Regions from separate parts of the Paeniglutamicibacter sulfureus genome, predicted to be linked through region 2. Evidence: predicted binding sites of a transcription regulator. Region 2 holds the regulator's gene; the other holds the start of a gene.
The links. Region 2 encodes LexA, which represses DNA repair genes until DNA is damaged. Its sites were predicted from a motif close to TCGAACANNTGTTCGA; they were not measured.

Region 1: a site for LexA is predicted at 4,261-4,276, ahead of ruvA (Holliday junction branch migration protein RuvA). Genes of this name have one in related genera too.

Annotation. Positions count from the first base shown of each region.
Region 1 covers NZ_BAAAWO010000001.1:509,838-516,409, reverse strand. The annotation lists gene secD (protein translocase subunit SecD) at 1-1,656, opposite strand, end outside; gene yajC (preprotein translocase subunit YajC) at 1,885-2,340, opposite strand; gene ruvB (Holliday junction branch migration DNA helicase RuvB) at 2,516-3,574, opposite strand; gene ruvA (Holliday junction branch migration protein RuvA) at 3,584-4,204, opposite strand; gene ruvC (crossover junction endodeoxyribonuclease RuvC) at 4,327-4,935, opposite strand; gene ABD687_RS02325 (YebC/PmpR family DNA-binding transcriptional regulator) at 4,945-5,700, opposite strand; gene pdxT (pyridoxal 5'-phosphate synthase glutaminase subunit PdxT) at 5,703-6,374, opposite strand; gene ABD687_RS02315 (CapA family protein) at 6,510-6,572, opposite strand, start outside.
Region 2 covers NZ_BAAAWO010000001.1:4,513,963-4,520,534, forward strand. The annotation lists gene ABD687_RS20385 (ATP-dependent DNA helicase) at 1-1,742, shown strand, start outside; gene lexA (transcriptional repressor LexA) at 1,860-2,579, opposite strand; gene ABD687_RS20395 (LysM peptidoglycan-binding domain-containing protein) at 2,868-3,254, shown strand; gene ABD687_RS20400 (histidinol-phosphate transaminase) at 3,367-4,488, shown strand; gene hisB (imidazoleglycerol-phosphate dehydratase HisB) at 4,602-5,222, shown strand; gene hisH (imidazole glycerol phosphate synthase subunit HisH) at 5,223-5,858, shown strand; gene ABD687_RS20415 (hypothetical protein) at 5,862-6,011, shown strand; gene priA (bifunctional 1-(5-phosphoribosyl)-5-((5-phosphoribosylamino)methylideneamino)imidazole-4-carboxamide isomerase/phosphoribosylanthranilate isomerase PriA) at 6,105-6,572, shown strand, end outside.

The DNA of each region.
Region 1 (6,572 bases), 4.0 Mb from region 2:
TTCGGCGATGGTCTGCCGGCGCCCGGCTTCGGAAGCCGCATTGGCGTTCTTCTTGCCGCGCGCCGCCTCGGCCTCGGGGCTGAAGCTCCGGACGCGTCCGGCACCGCGGTACAGCGGCACCGCTCCCAGCAGTGACGGGTCGAGCCCGGAGAGGCGGTGCCCCTCGCCGAAGAACTTGGTCTTGGCCAGCAGCTGCAGGGTCGGGTGGGTGAGCAGGAAGACCACGACGATATCGACAATTGCGGTCAGGCCCAGGGTGAAGGCGAAGCCCCGCACGTTGCCCACGGCAACGATGTACAACACCACCGCGGCCAGGATGTTCACGGCCTTGGAGGCCAGGATGGTCCGCTTGGCGCGTTTCCAGCCGATCTCCACCGCCGAGGTCAGCGGACGTCCGTCGCGCAGTTCGTCGCGGATGCGTTCGAAGTACACGATGAAGGAGTCGGCGATCAGGCCAATGGCCACCACCAGGCCCGCAACGCCTGCCAGCGAGAGCCGGTAGTTCATGGACCAGCCCAGCAGCACCAGCGCCAGATAGGTCAGCAGTCCTGAAACAATCAGCGACACGATGGTCACCATGCCCAGCAGTCGGTACTGGAAGAGCGAGTAGATGGCCACCAGCCCCATGCCGATCAGGCCCGCGATGAGGCCGCTGCGCAGCTGGTCCGAACCAAGGGTCGCGGAGATCTGCTGCTCGGACTGGATGTCGAAGCTGATCGGCAGGGCGCCGAACTTCAGCTGGTCGGCCAGGGCCTTGGAGGATTGCTCGGTGAAGTTGCCGGTGATCTGGGCGCGCCCGTCGGGGATCACCGCGTTTGCAGTCGGGGCGGAGATCACGGTGCCGTCAAGCACGATCGCAAACTGGTTCTGCGCGCCCTGCATGCCAACCAGTCGCTGGGTGACTTCGGCGAACTTCGTCTTGCCCTCGTTGTTGAATTCCAGGTTCACGCCCCACTGGCCGGTGACCGCGCCCTGCTGGCCGCGGACCATGCCGAAGGAGGCATCGGCAATGTCGGCGCCGGGAACCTCGACCGGACCCAGGATGTACTTCTGTCCCATGTCCGGGTCGCAGGAGATCATCGGCTTGGACGGGTCGTGCGATTCCTCGGATCCCTGGCCGAGCTCGGCGGGGCAATCGTAGGCCTCGAACTGCTGGTACAGGGCCGCGTCGATCCAGTTCAGGTCCGAACCGTTCTCCGGCTCGGCAGACGGCTTGGGAAGCTCCGCCTCCGGCAGTCGCTGGTCCTCGGGAACGGCCGTGAAGGGCCCGGCCAGGATGACCGGACGGAACTCCATGTTGGCCGAGGCCTGGATCAGTTCGCGGGTGCGGGTGTCCGGAACGCCCGGCATGGAGACCACGACGTTGCGCCCGGACTGGGTGGTGATCTCGGCTTCTGACACACCGGTGCCGTCCACACGCTGGCGGATGATTTCCACCGCCTGGTCCAGTTGCTCCTGCGTTGCCGCGGCACCGCCCTCAACTCGCGGGGCCAAGATCATTTGGGTGCCGCCCTCAAGGTCGAGGGCAAGTTTGGGGGCAAATGCTGCCTTCCCGCTCAGCACGCCGGTAATGAGGATGGCTGCCGAAATAAGGAAGATCACGCCGAGCCACAGCAGGGATTTACGCGCCTGCTTGATCGGACCAGTAGATGACATCGTGGGGCTTTCTGGTTGTTCCGTCGCCCTCGCGGGGACGAAGATTCCGCGGAAAACCCGAAGCCGGCCGCAACTCCCCCCTCAGAGGGATCCGGGGCGGCTCCGGGCCGCTTGGTGAAGTTCGGTCGAGGCCGGGTTGCTCACCTGTGGGCCCTTGGCCCACAGAAATCCGGCCACCGTTCACTGCTACGGGGGTGAGGGGGGGTGCCCGGGGGGGGCACGGCCCCGTTAGGCCTTGGGGCCCTTGTCGTCGTTGTTGAGGCGACGCAGGGTCTCCTCGGGGCTTTCGACGTCGGCGGCTTCGGTGTTCCCGGCCTGCTCGGAGGTCAGCGATGATGCATCGTTCGGGACCTCAACGGCGTCGGCTTCGGCCGCTTCGGGGGCGACAACCTTGGCAACGACCTGGGAGTGCACGGTGACGAAGCTGCCCGGGGATACCTCCAGGACGATCTTGTTCTCATCGGTGTCGATGCTCGAGATGGTGCCGAAGAGACCGAACTGGGTCATCACCTCGGCGCCCGGGGCAAGATTCGAGCGGATTTCCTCCTGAGCCTTGGCCGCCTTCTTACGGCCACGCATCATCATGAAGATCAGCAGGCCAAAGGCGGCGAGCATGATCAACATGGTCGGGTCGAACGGGGCCGCTCCGCCGGCAGCGGCTTGGGCCAAAACGTTTTCGGTCACGAGATAATACCTGTTTCTAAGTCATGGTCAACGGCGCGCACAATCGCAATTGCGCAGCCGGTGGGCTTTTCCATACTATAGGGACTTTCTGGCCAAACCCCGACCGCGCAGGCGTTTTGGCCTGCGAATGTCCTCTGAATCATGGCTCGCGCCGGCGCGGGGCATTGGCCGTCGCCTATTCCTCGTCGTCAGCGTCGAGCTCGAAGCTGGCCTGCCCGGCAAATACGGCATCGGCGGGCATCCGGAGTCCCAGGTGGCTCCAAGCCTCCGCGGTGGCGATGCGGCCCCGCGGGGTTCGCCCGAGCAGGCCCTCGCGGACCAGGAACGGCTCGGCGACGGTCTCCACCGTCTCGGTCTCCTCGCCCACGGCAATCGCGAGTGTCGAGAGGCCCACCGGTCCCCCGCCGAACTTGGTGCACAGGGCATGGAGCACTGCACGGTCCAGGCGGTCCAGACCGCGGGCGTCGACCTCGTACATGTCCAGGGCGGCGGAGGCTGCGCGGGCGTCGATGCTTTCGAGCCGGTTCACCAGCGCCCAGTCGCGCACCCGGCGCAGCAGCCGGTTGGCGATGCGGGGGGTGCCGCGCGAGCGGGAGGCGATTTCGTAGAACGCCGCGGAATTGACCTTCAGCGAGAGCATCATCGCCGAGCGGCGCAGCACCAGCTCGAGTTCCTCGACGCTGTAGAACTCCAGGTGGCCGGTGAAGCCGAACCTGTCGCGCAGCGGCCCGGGCAGCAACCCGGCGCGAGTGGTGGCACCGACCAATGTGAACGGGGGAAGCTCAAGCGGAATCGCCGTCGCACCGGCACCCTTGCCCACGATGATGTCGACCCGGAAGTCCTCCATGGCCATATAGAGCATTTCCTCGGCCGGGCGGCTCATCCGGTGGATCTCGTCCAGGAACAGCACCTCCCCCTCGGTGAGCGAGGAGAGGATGGCGGCCAGGTCGCCGGCATGCTGGATCGCCGGGCCGGAGCTGATGCGAAGCGGCGCGTTCATCTCGGCGGCAATGATCATCGACAGCGTGGTCTTGCCCAGGCCAGGCGGGCCCGAGAGCAGCACGTGGTCGGCGGTGCGTTCGCGGATCTTGGAGGCCTCGAGCACCAGCGAAAGCTGCTGGCGCACGCGGGCCTGGCCAACGAAGTCGTCCAGGTTCTTGGGGCGCAACGCCGCCTCGAGCACCCGCTCCTCGGGTTCCGAGCCGGCGTCGGTCAACGCACCGGTTTCTGCCATGGCCTACTCCTAGTTTCCCGGCCGGTTGCCGCGCCCCAGGGAACGCAGCACCGCCCGCAGGATTTCCGGCACGCTGCCGCTTGCAACGATTTGCGGGTCGTTCTTGGTCAGGGCGTCCAGGGCCTTTACCGCATCCTTCTCCGTCCAACCCAGGCCGGTCAGCGCCTCGAGGACCTGCGGTTCCCAGGACCTGGCGGCCACGGGGCTGCCTGCCGGCACCGGGGCCCCGGTGGGGACGAGCTTGCCGTTGAGTTCCAACACGATGCGCTCGGCGCCCTTGGGTCCGATGCCCGAGACCTTGGTGAAGGCCTTGGTGTCCTTGGTGCTCGCGGCAATGCGGACCTCTTCGGGGGTGTGCACCGAGAGGATCGCCAGCCCGGTGCGCGGCCCGATGCCCGAGACCCCGGTGAGAACCTCGAAGATCTCGCGCTCGTCCCCGCTGGCAAAGCCGAAGAGCGTCATCGAGTCCTCGCGCACCACCATGGAGGTGTGCACCAGCGCTTCGCGGCCCACCTGCAAGGTGGCCAGCGTCTGCGGGGTGGCTTGGATCAGCATGCCGAAGCCGCCGACCTCAATGACCGCATTGTTCAGGTTGACCTGTTGCGGCACTCCTCGCAGCGTGCTGATCATGTGGGTATTCCTCCGTGGTACCGGGCTGCGCGGTGGTTCCCGGACACGCAAGCCATGCGAATATATCTACGAACAGCTTACAGGTTCGGAGGGCGCCTCCCGCGGAGGCGCCGCCCTCCGGGCTACCGGGCCTTGACCGAACGGGCCTTCGCTTCGGCGGCAATCCATGCGCGCTGGGCGGGGGTCAGCCCCGAAGACCCGCCTGCGGGGCGTGAGCCCGAGGCGGAGGCGGCGGCACCGGCGGCGCCAAATGCGGCACCGCGCCAGCCGTGCGTGATGGCCAGGGCCGCGGCGTCTGCCGCGTCGGCGGGCGACGGAGGCGCATCCAGGCGCAGGATCTTGGCCACCATCTTGCCCACGGCGTCCTTGTTGGCTCCTCCGGAGCCGGTCACCGCGGCCTTGACCTCGGTGGGGGTGTGCAATGCGACGGGGATGTTGCGTCGTGCCGCGGCAACGATGACCACTCCCGAGGCTTGGGCGGTGCCCATCACGGTGCTCACGTTCAGCTGGCTAAAGACCCGCTCGAGGGCCACCACGTCGGGTTTGTGCTCGTCAAGCCACGCATCGATGCCATCGGCGATGGCCAACAGTCGTTGGTCCAGCGGGGTGCCCGGAGGGGTACCCACCACCGATACATCAATCAGCGTGGCGCGACGGTTGGGCTCGACGTCGACCACGGCCAGACCGCAACGGGTCAGTCCGGGGTCGACGCCAACCACTCTTAAGGGCATGGAAGAGGACTAGTCCTGTTCGAGTTCTGCCATGACCTCGGCACTGATGTCGGCGTTCGAGTAGACGTTCTGGACGTCGTCCAGTTCCTCGAGCGCGTCGGCCAGCTTCAGGAACTTGCGGGCCGAGTCGGCATCCAGTTCCACCTGCATCGAGGGAACGAATTCGATTTCGTCGCTCTCGTAGGCGATGCCGGCTTCCTCAAGTGCCGCAACAATGGCGCGCAGGTCGGTGGGTTCGGAGTGGATCTCGAAGGATTCCCCGGCTTCCTTGACCTCGTCGGCACCCGCGTCGAGCACTGCCATCAGCACGTCGTCTTCGGTCAGGCCGTTCTTCGGCAGGCCCACGACGCCCTTTCGGGTGAACATGTAGGCCACGGATCCGGGATCGGCGATTGATCCACCGTTGCGGGTGATTCCCAGGCGGACCTCGGAGGCGGCGCGGTTCTTGTTGTCGGTCAGGCACTCAATGAGCAACGCCGAACCCTGCGGGCCGCGGGCCTCGTAGATGATCTCGGTGTAGTCAATGACCTCACCGGTCAGGCCGGCGCCGCGCTTGATGGCGCGATCGATGTTGTCGCTGGGGACCGAGGTCTTCTTGGCCTTGGATACCGCAAGTTCAAGGCCCGGGTTTCCGGCCATGTCGGCGCCGCCCGCGCGGGCGGCGACCTCGATGTTCTTGATCAGCTTGGCGAAGGACTTGGCACGCCTGCTGTCGAGGATAGCCTTCTTGTGTTTGGTGGTAGCCCATTTGGAGTGGCCGGACATGCTTACGCGTCTCCTCTGATCATTTGGATAAAGAGTTCGTGGATCCGACGCTCTCCGCCCACCTCTGGGTGGAAGGAGGTCGCCAGCAAATTTCCCGAACGTACTGCAACAATTCTATCCACCCGAAGCCCATCCGCGCCCAAGGGCGTGTTTTCGGCGGGGACCTTGGCCAGTACCTGCACCGATTCGCCCACGCTTTCGACCCACGGTGCGCGGATGAATGCCGCCCGCACCGGTGCTGTCACCCGGTTCGGGTCCTGGCTTGGAAGTGATTCGAGCCCGCGGATCGCCAGGTCCACCTCGAAGGAGTCGACCTGGCGCCCGAAGGCGTTGCGCTTGACCACCATATCGATTCCCCCGAAACTTTGCTGGGGTTCGCCCTTGAGGTTGCTTGTCGGGTCGGCGATGGTGTCGGCCAGCATGATCATTCCGGCACACGACCCGTAGACCGGGAACCCGTCGGCGATCCTGGCCTTGAGCACCTCGGCCACGCCGTACATGCGCGAGAGCTTGTCGATCACCGTTGATTCGCCGCCGGGAATGACCAACCCGTCAAGGTCTGCCAGCTCGCGCGGGGACTTCACCGGCAACGCCAGCGCGCCCAGTGAATCAAGTGCGGCCAGGTGTTCGCGTACATCCCCTTGCAGGGCAAGAACCCCAATACGTGGCGCCATCGTGGATCACTTTCTGGTTCGTGGAAATCAATGGTGGGTGGCCGGCGCACCGCGATGGAGCACGTGGACAGCTCAGCGTAAACCCGGGCGGCCTTCCGGCAATATTTTGATGACGCTCTCGGGCGCGTCGGACGGCTACGGCTGTGGCAACGACCACATTTTCGCGCCATCGGTGCGTGCGTTCATGGAGTTCACGGT
Region 2 (6,572 bases):
ATGTGCCGCGCCTGTTGTCGTCCCTGAAAGACAAACTGCCACGCGAGATGGAAGTGGCCCTGGTCAAGGGCCGCTCCAACTACGTGTGCCAGTACAAACTCAGCGGCGGATACCCGGACGACGACGAGGGCGCCCTGTTTTCCATGGAATCCGGCACCCCCGTTCTCGGTGGTTCCTCCGAGGGCCCCGGCTCTGCCCTGGGCCAGGAAGTGGTGCGCCTGCGGCAGTGGGCCGAACGAACCGACAGCGGTGACCGCGACGACCTGACCCCGGGAGTCAGCGACAAGGCCTGGCGCCAGGTTTCGGTCAGCGCGATGGACTGCCTGGGCGCGCAAAAGTGCCCCATGGCCGCCGAATGTTTCAGCGAACTGGCACGCGCCCGAGCGGCCGACGCCGACGTGGTGATCACCAACCACGCCATGCTGGCCGTCTCGGCCTTCGAAGGCCTGGCCGTGCTGCCGGACTTCGACACCGTCATCATTGACGAGGCCCACGAGCTGCAGGACCGGGTGACCAGCTCGGTGACGCGGCCGCTGTCGGTCAACATGGTCCAGACCGCCGCTTCGGCTGCCCGCAAGCACTGCTCGGTGAGCGTGGACGCGCTGAACCAGGGCGCCAAGGCCCTGCAGCGTGCGCTGGAGGGAGTGCCCACCGGGCTCATGGCCCGCGGCCTGAACGAGGACCAGGAAGCCGCGATCAACCAGATCGCCGAAGCCGCACGCGTGGTGCTCTCCGACTCCAAGCCCGAGGCCAACGCCCCTGCGGACGGGGGACGCCAGATGGCCCGTTCCCAGGTCATGTACCTGGTGGAGCAATGCACCAAGATGCTTGAAATGACCGAGGAGCGCGAGGTGATCTGGGCCTCTCGGCCCGGCCACTTCAGCCCCGGGGAGGGCTATGTCCAACCGGACGAGTCAAGCCAGCCGACCTTGATGGTTGCACCGCTCTCGGTGGCGGGAAAACTCAGGGAAGGTCTCTTCGACGGCCGGACCGTCATCCTCACGAGCGCAACCCTGGCCATCGGTGCGGCGTTTGAACCGGTGGCAGGATCCCTGGGGCTCGTGGGGGACGGGGCGCCGACCTGGAACGGCGTCGACGTCGGCAGTCCCTTCGACTATCCCAAGCAGGGCATCCTCTACGTTGCCAAACACCTGGCCAAGCCCGGGCGCCAAATGTCCCAGGAGACGCTTGCAGAGATCGAGGATCTCATCAAGGCCTCCAACGGCGGGGCGCTGGCGCTGTTTACCTCCCGCCGCGCGGCCGAGGACGCTGCGGAGATCCTGCGCGCACGCCTGGACATTCCCATCCTGTGCCAGGGCGAGTCCAGCATGAAGGCGCTGGTCGACCAGTTCTCGGCGGAGCCCGATACCTGCCTCTTTGGGACGATGACGCTGTGGCAGGGCGTCGATGTGCCGGGAAACGCCTGCCGATTGGTCATCATCGACAAGATCCCGTTCCCGCGCCCGGATGATCCGCTCTCCTCGGCACGCAGCCGCGATGTCGCCAAGCACGGCGGAAACGGTTTCATGGCCGTGGCCGCAAGCCATGCGGCGGTGCGTCTGGCACAGGGTGCGGGCCGCCTGATCCGCTCGGTCAACGACAAGGGCGTGGTCGCGGTGCTCGACTCGCGCCTGGCCACCGAACGCTACGGAACGTTCCTGCGGGCTTCCCTGCCACCGCTGTGGGCAACACCGAACAAGGCCACCGTCATTTCCGCGCTCGAAAGGCTCAGCGAGGGCTGAGCACGTTGCCTTGCAGGCATCCCGGTCGCGGGAGATGTGCAGGGTGCGCAAACAACAGCGAGGGCCGATCCGATGATCGGCCCTCGCTGTGTTGCGGGATGAGTTGTGGCTGCGGACCTAGACGGAGCGCATGACCGATACGACCTTGCCCATGACGGTTGCGGCGTCACCAAGGATCGGTTCGTATCGGGAGTTCTGCGGCAAAAGCCAGGTGTGGCCATCGCGCTGGCGGAAGGTCTTCACCGTGGCTTCGTCCTCGAGCAACGCGGCGACGATGTCGCCGTTGTTCGCCGTCGGCTGGCGCCTCACGACAACCCAGTCGCCGTCGCAGATGGCGGCATCGATCATGGAGTCGCCGCTGACCTTGAGCATGAAGAGCTCGCCATGCCCCACCAGCTGGCGCGGCAAGGCGAAAACGTCCTCGATCGCCTGGTCGGCCAGGATCGGTCCGCCGGCGGCAATGCGCCCCACCAGGGGGACCATGGCGGTGTCCGCGGAGGTTGTCAGTTCCGAGACGTTCATGCCGTTGGCTGCCCTGAGATCCGACTGGCCCTCCACCACCTCGAGCTTGGCCTCGCTCTTGAGCTGCAACGGCAGCAGGATCTCCATGGCGCGCGGGCGGCGCGGATCGCGCCTGATGTAGCCAAGTTTCTCGAGCTGGCTGAGCTGGTGGGTCACGCTCGAGAGGCTGGCAAGTCCCACGGCGTCCCCGATTTCACGCATCGACGGCGGGTAGCCGTTGCTGCTCACGGAGCGCTGGATGGTCTCCAGGACCTTCTTCTGGCGAATGGTCAGGCTCTTCGCGTCGCGTCGAGGGGTTCGTTGTTCGGTCGTCATTGTCAATGCCTCATCCCGATCGTCGCCGGTTGCCCGCGCGTGCCGCAAATTGTCGGTGTGGGTTGATGTAGTAAATACATCGCTTCACAACCAACATCCTAGTAGACAAAGTCACTGCTTTCAAAGATTTGTTCGAACAGATCTGGACACGTGTCGTCGAAAAGTGCTAGAAATAAGATACGCACTACGAACACATGTTCGAAAGATGCGTTCGAATAATCGTCACGTGTTCGACTAGGCGCCCCAGGGTCCCAGCCGGCCACGTGAATTCAGAGGAAAGGCAAAGACATGGCAAACACTGCTTTCTCGGCCCCGCTCCACCTTGTAACATCCGACGACTACTTGCCCGAATCCCAGCCAACGCTGGCACCCCTGCGGCTCACTCGTCGCGGAAAGTTCGTGCTGATCGGACTTCCCATCTTCGTGGTGAGTGCCGCAGCACTGATGCTCCTGGGCCTGTTCCTTTCCCCGGCCAACGCATCGGCGGAAGTGCCGCTGGGCGTTGACGCGGTCAGCGTCACCGTCATCGAAGGGGATACGCTGTGGGGGATTGCCCGCGAGTTCGCTCCGCAGCTCGAGCCCCGCGATGCGGTTCAACAGATCGGCGACCTCAACAACCTCAACAGCTCGGTGCTGCACCCCGGTGCCGAACTCTTCGTTCCCACCGGAAGCTAGCCCCCGCACCGGCGCTCCCGCGGGCGCCGATACAAGGCATTGCGAACCGATTATTACCCTCTGCACCGGCGAAGATTCTTGGCCCCACCTGCCACCGCCGTAGACTTGGCCCGTGAATGAACGGCTAAATCGCCTGGCAAATCTGCCCCTGCGAGAAAATCTTCAAGGTCTCGAACCCTACGGTGCTCCCCAAATTGACGTACCGATTCAGTTGAACGTCAATGAAAACACCCACCCGCTACCCGCGGAAGTGCATCGCGCCATTGTCGAAGAAGTCTCCGCGGCCGCCGTGGGATTGAACCGTTATCCCGACCGTGAATTCACCGAATTGCGTGAACGTCTTGCCGCGTTCCTGGGCCACGGGCTCGAAGCGGACAACATCTGGGCAGCCAACGGATCCAACGAAGTGCTCCAGCAAATCCTGCAGGCCTTCGGCGGGCCGGGCCGCACCGTCCTGAGTTTCCCTCCCACCTACTCCATGTATCCGCTGCTGGCAGCAGGGACCGACACCACCTACGTTGCGGGAATCCGTTCCGAGGACTATGGACTTTCGGCGGAGGATGCGGCGGCACAGGTTCGTGAGGCCGCGCCGAACATTGTCATCCTGTGTTCGCCCAACAATCCCACCGGTACCGCGTTGGGACTCGACGTCGTCGAAGCCGTCTACGAAGCCGGCCGGGCCAGCAACGCCATCGTGATCGTTGACGAGGCCTACGCGGAGTTTGCCCACACCGGGACGCCTTCGGCGTTGTCCCTGCTGCCCGATCGCGAGCGGCTCATTGTCTCGCGCACCATGTCCAAGGCCTTCGCCTTGGCCGGAGCACGCCTCGGCTACCTTGCCGCGGCCCCGGAGGTCACCGACGCGATCCGCCTGGTGCGCCTGCCGTACCACCTTTCGGCGGTCACCCAGGCGACCGCGAATGCGGCGTTGAAGCACTCCGACATCCTGCTGGCCAACGTCGAGGCCATCAAGGTCCAGCGGGACCGGATCGTCAACGAGCTCACGCGCATGGGGCTGCGCCCTGCCTCCAGCGATTCGAACTTCGTGTTCTTCGGGGGAGTCAAGGACACCAAGGCCATCTGGGAGGGCCTGCTGGAGGCCGGAGTGATCATCAGGGATGTCGGGATTCCCGGCCACCTTCGGGTCACCGCGGGCACCGAGGACGAAACCACCGCATTCCTTGTCCGTCTCGAGGAACTGCTCGATCAGGGTCCTCACACGCACTCACGCTAAACTTGGTGGGGTGGCGCTGGACGCGGCGGGCGAATTTCACGAAATGCCCGGTCGCGCACGAGCCAGCCGCCGCACCACATCCTCGTCTCAACGCCTGATCTAAAGGAATGTGCATGTCTGCCGAAAAACTCACGGGTCGTCGCGCTCGCCTCGAACGCATCACCAGCGAGTCCTCCGTCTTTGTCGAACTTGATCTGGACGGCACCGGCCGCTCGGAAATCAGCACCGGCGTCCCGTTCTACGACCACATGCTGACCGCGCTTTCGAAGCATTCGCTGATCGACCTGACGGTGCGCGCCACCGGAGACATCCACATCGACGTGCACCACACCGTCGAAGACACCGCCATCACCATTGGCGAGGTGCTGCGCACCGCCCTGGGAAACAAGGCGGGCATCACCCGCTTCGGCACCGCCTATGCCCCGCTGGACGAGGCCCTGGCACGCGCCGTTGTCGACATCTCCGGGCGCCCCTACCTGGTCCACGGCGGCGAGCCCGCAGGCCAGGAATACCACCTGATCGGCGGCCACTTCACGGGGTCGATGACCCGGCACGTCTTCGAGGCGCTGACCTTCCACGCCCAGATCTGTGCCCACATCGAGGTGCTTTCCGGACGCGACCCGCACCACATCGTCGAGGCCCAGTTCAAGGCATTTGCCCGTGCCCTGCGCGAAGCCGTGCAACCCGATGCCCGCATCGGCGACGCCATCCCGTCCACGAAGGGTGCGCTGTAGATGGCGGCCAAGACAGTCACCGTCCTTGACTACGGTTCCGGCAACGTCCGCTCGGCCGTCAGGGCCCTTGAGGCAGCCGGCGCCGAGGTCAAGCTCTCGGCCAAGCCCGAGGACATCCTGGAATGCGACGGGCTCTTTGTTCCCGGCGTCGGTGCCTTTGCCGCCGTCATGCAGGCACTGAAGGATGTCGGTGCCATCCGCTGGATCGGACGCCGCATCGCCGGCGGTCGCCCGGTGCTCGGCGTCTGCGTCGGACACCAGGTCTTCTTTGACGAGGGCGTGGAACACGGGATCCGCACCCCGGGACTGGCCGAATGGCCCGGCACCGTGGAGCTGCTCAAGGCCCCGGTCGTCCCGCACATGGGATGGAACACCGTTACCCCGCCGGCCGGAAGCAAGCTCTTTGCCGGTATCGAGGACGAGCGCTTCTACTTCGTGCACTCCTACGCGGTGCAGGAATGGAACTTCGACGTCGCCCAGCCCAAGATGGTCCCGCCGCAGGTCACCTGGGCCGAACACGGCGTTCCCTTCATTGCCGGGATCGAGAACGGGCCCCTGTGCGCCCTGCAATTCCACCCGGAGAAGTCCGGCGAGGCCGGGGCCAAATTGCTGCGCAACTGGTTGGGGACCCTCTAGACCATGTGGTCCATCATCCTCATGGCGGTCGCCGGCCTGCTGGCCGGCGGAGCGCTCTCGCTGCGCCAGCAACGCGCCCATATCTCCTGGATCATCGCCGCCTGGGTGCTGGCCGGGATGGCGCTCTTCGCAGCCTACGCCCTGACGCTTTAACCGGCACCCCCCACCGGCCGGCACGATCGTTGCCGGACCCGCCTCGCATCACCCGGCCCCAATGCGCCGGCCCGGAAAAACCAAGGAATGATCATGACCGAGAACCAAAACAACATCCTGGAATTGTTGCCCGCCGTGGACGTGGCCGACGGCCAGGCCGTGCGCCTGGTCCAGGGCGAGGCCGGATCCGAAACCGGATACGGCGACCCGCTTGAGGCAGCACTTGCGTGGCAGAACGCAGGAGCCGAATGGGTGCACCTGGTGGACCTGGACGCTGCCTTCGGCCGCGGCCACAACACCGAGATCCTGGGCCGCATTGCCAAGGAACTGACCATCAAGGTCGAGCTCTCCGGCGGCATCCGCGACGACGAGTCCCTCGACCGCGCCCTGGAATTCGGCGCCACCCGTGTCAATCTGGGCACCGCCGCCCTGGAAAACCCGGAGTGGACCGCACGGGCCATCGCCCGCCACGGCGACAAGATCGCCGTGGGCCTGGACGTGCGCGGAACCACGCTGTCCGGCCGCGGCTGGACCAAGGAGGGCGGGGACATCTGGGAGGTC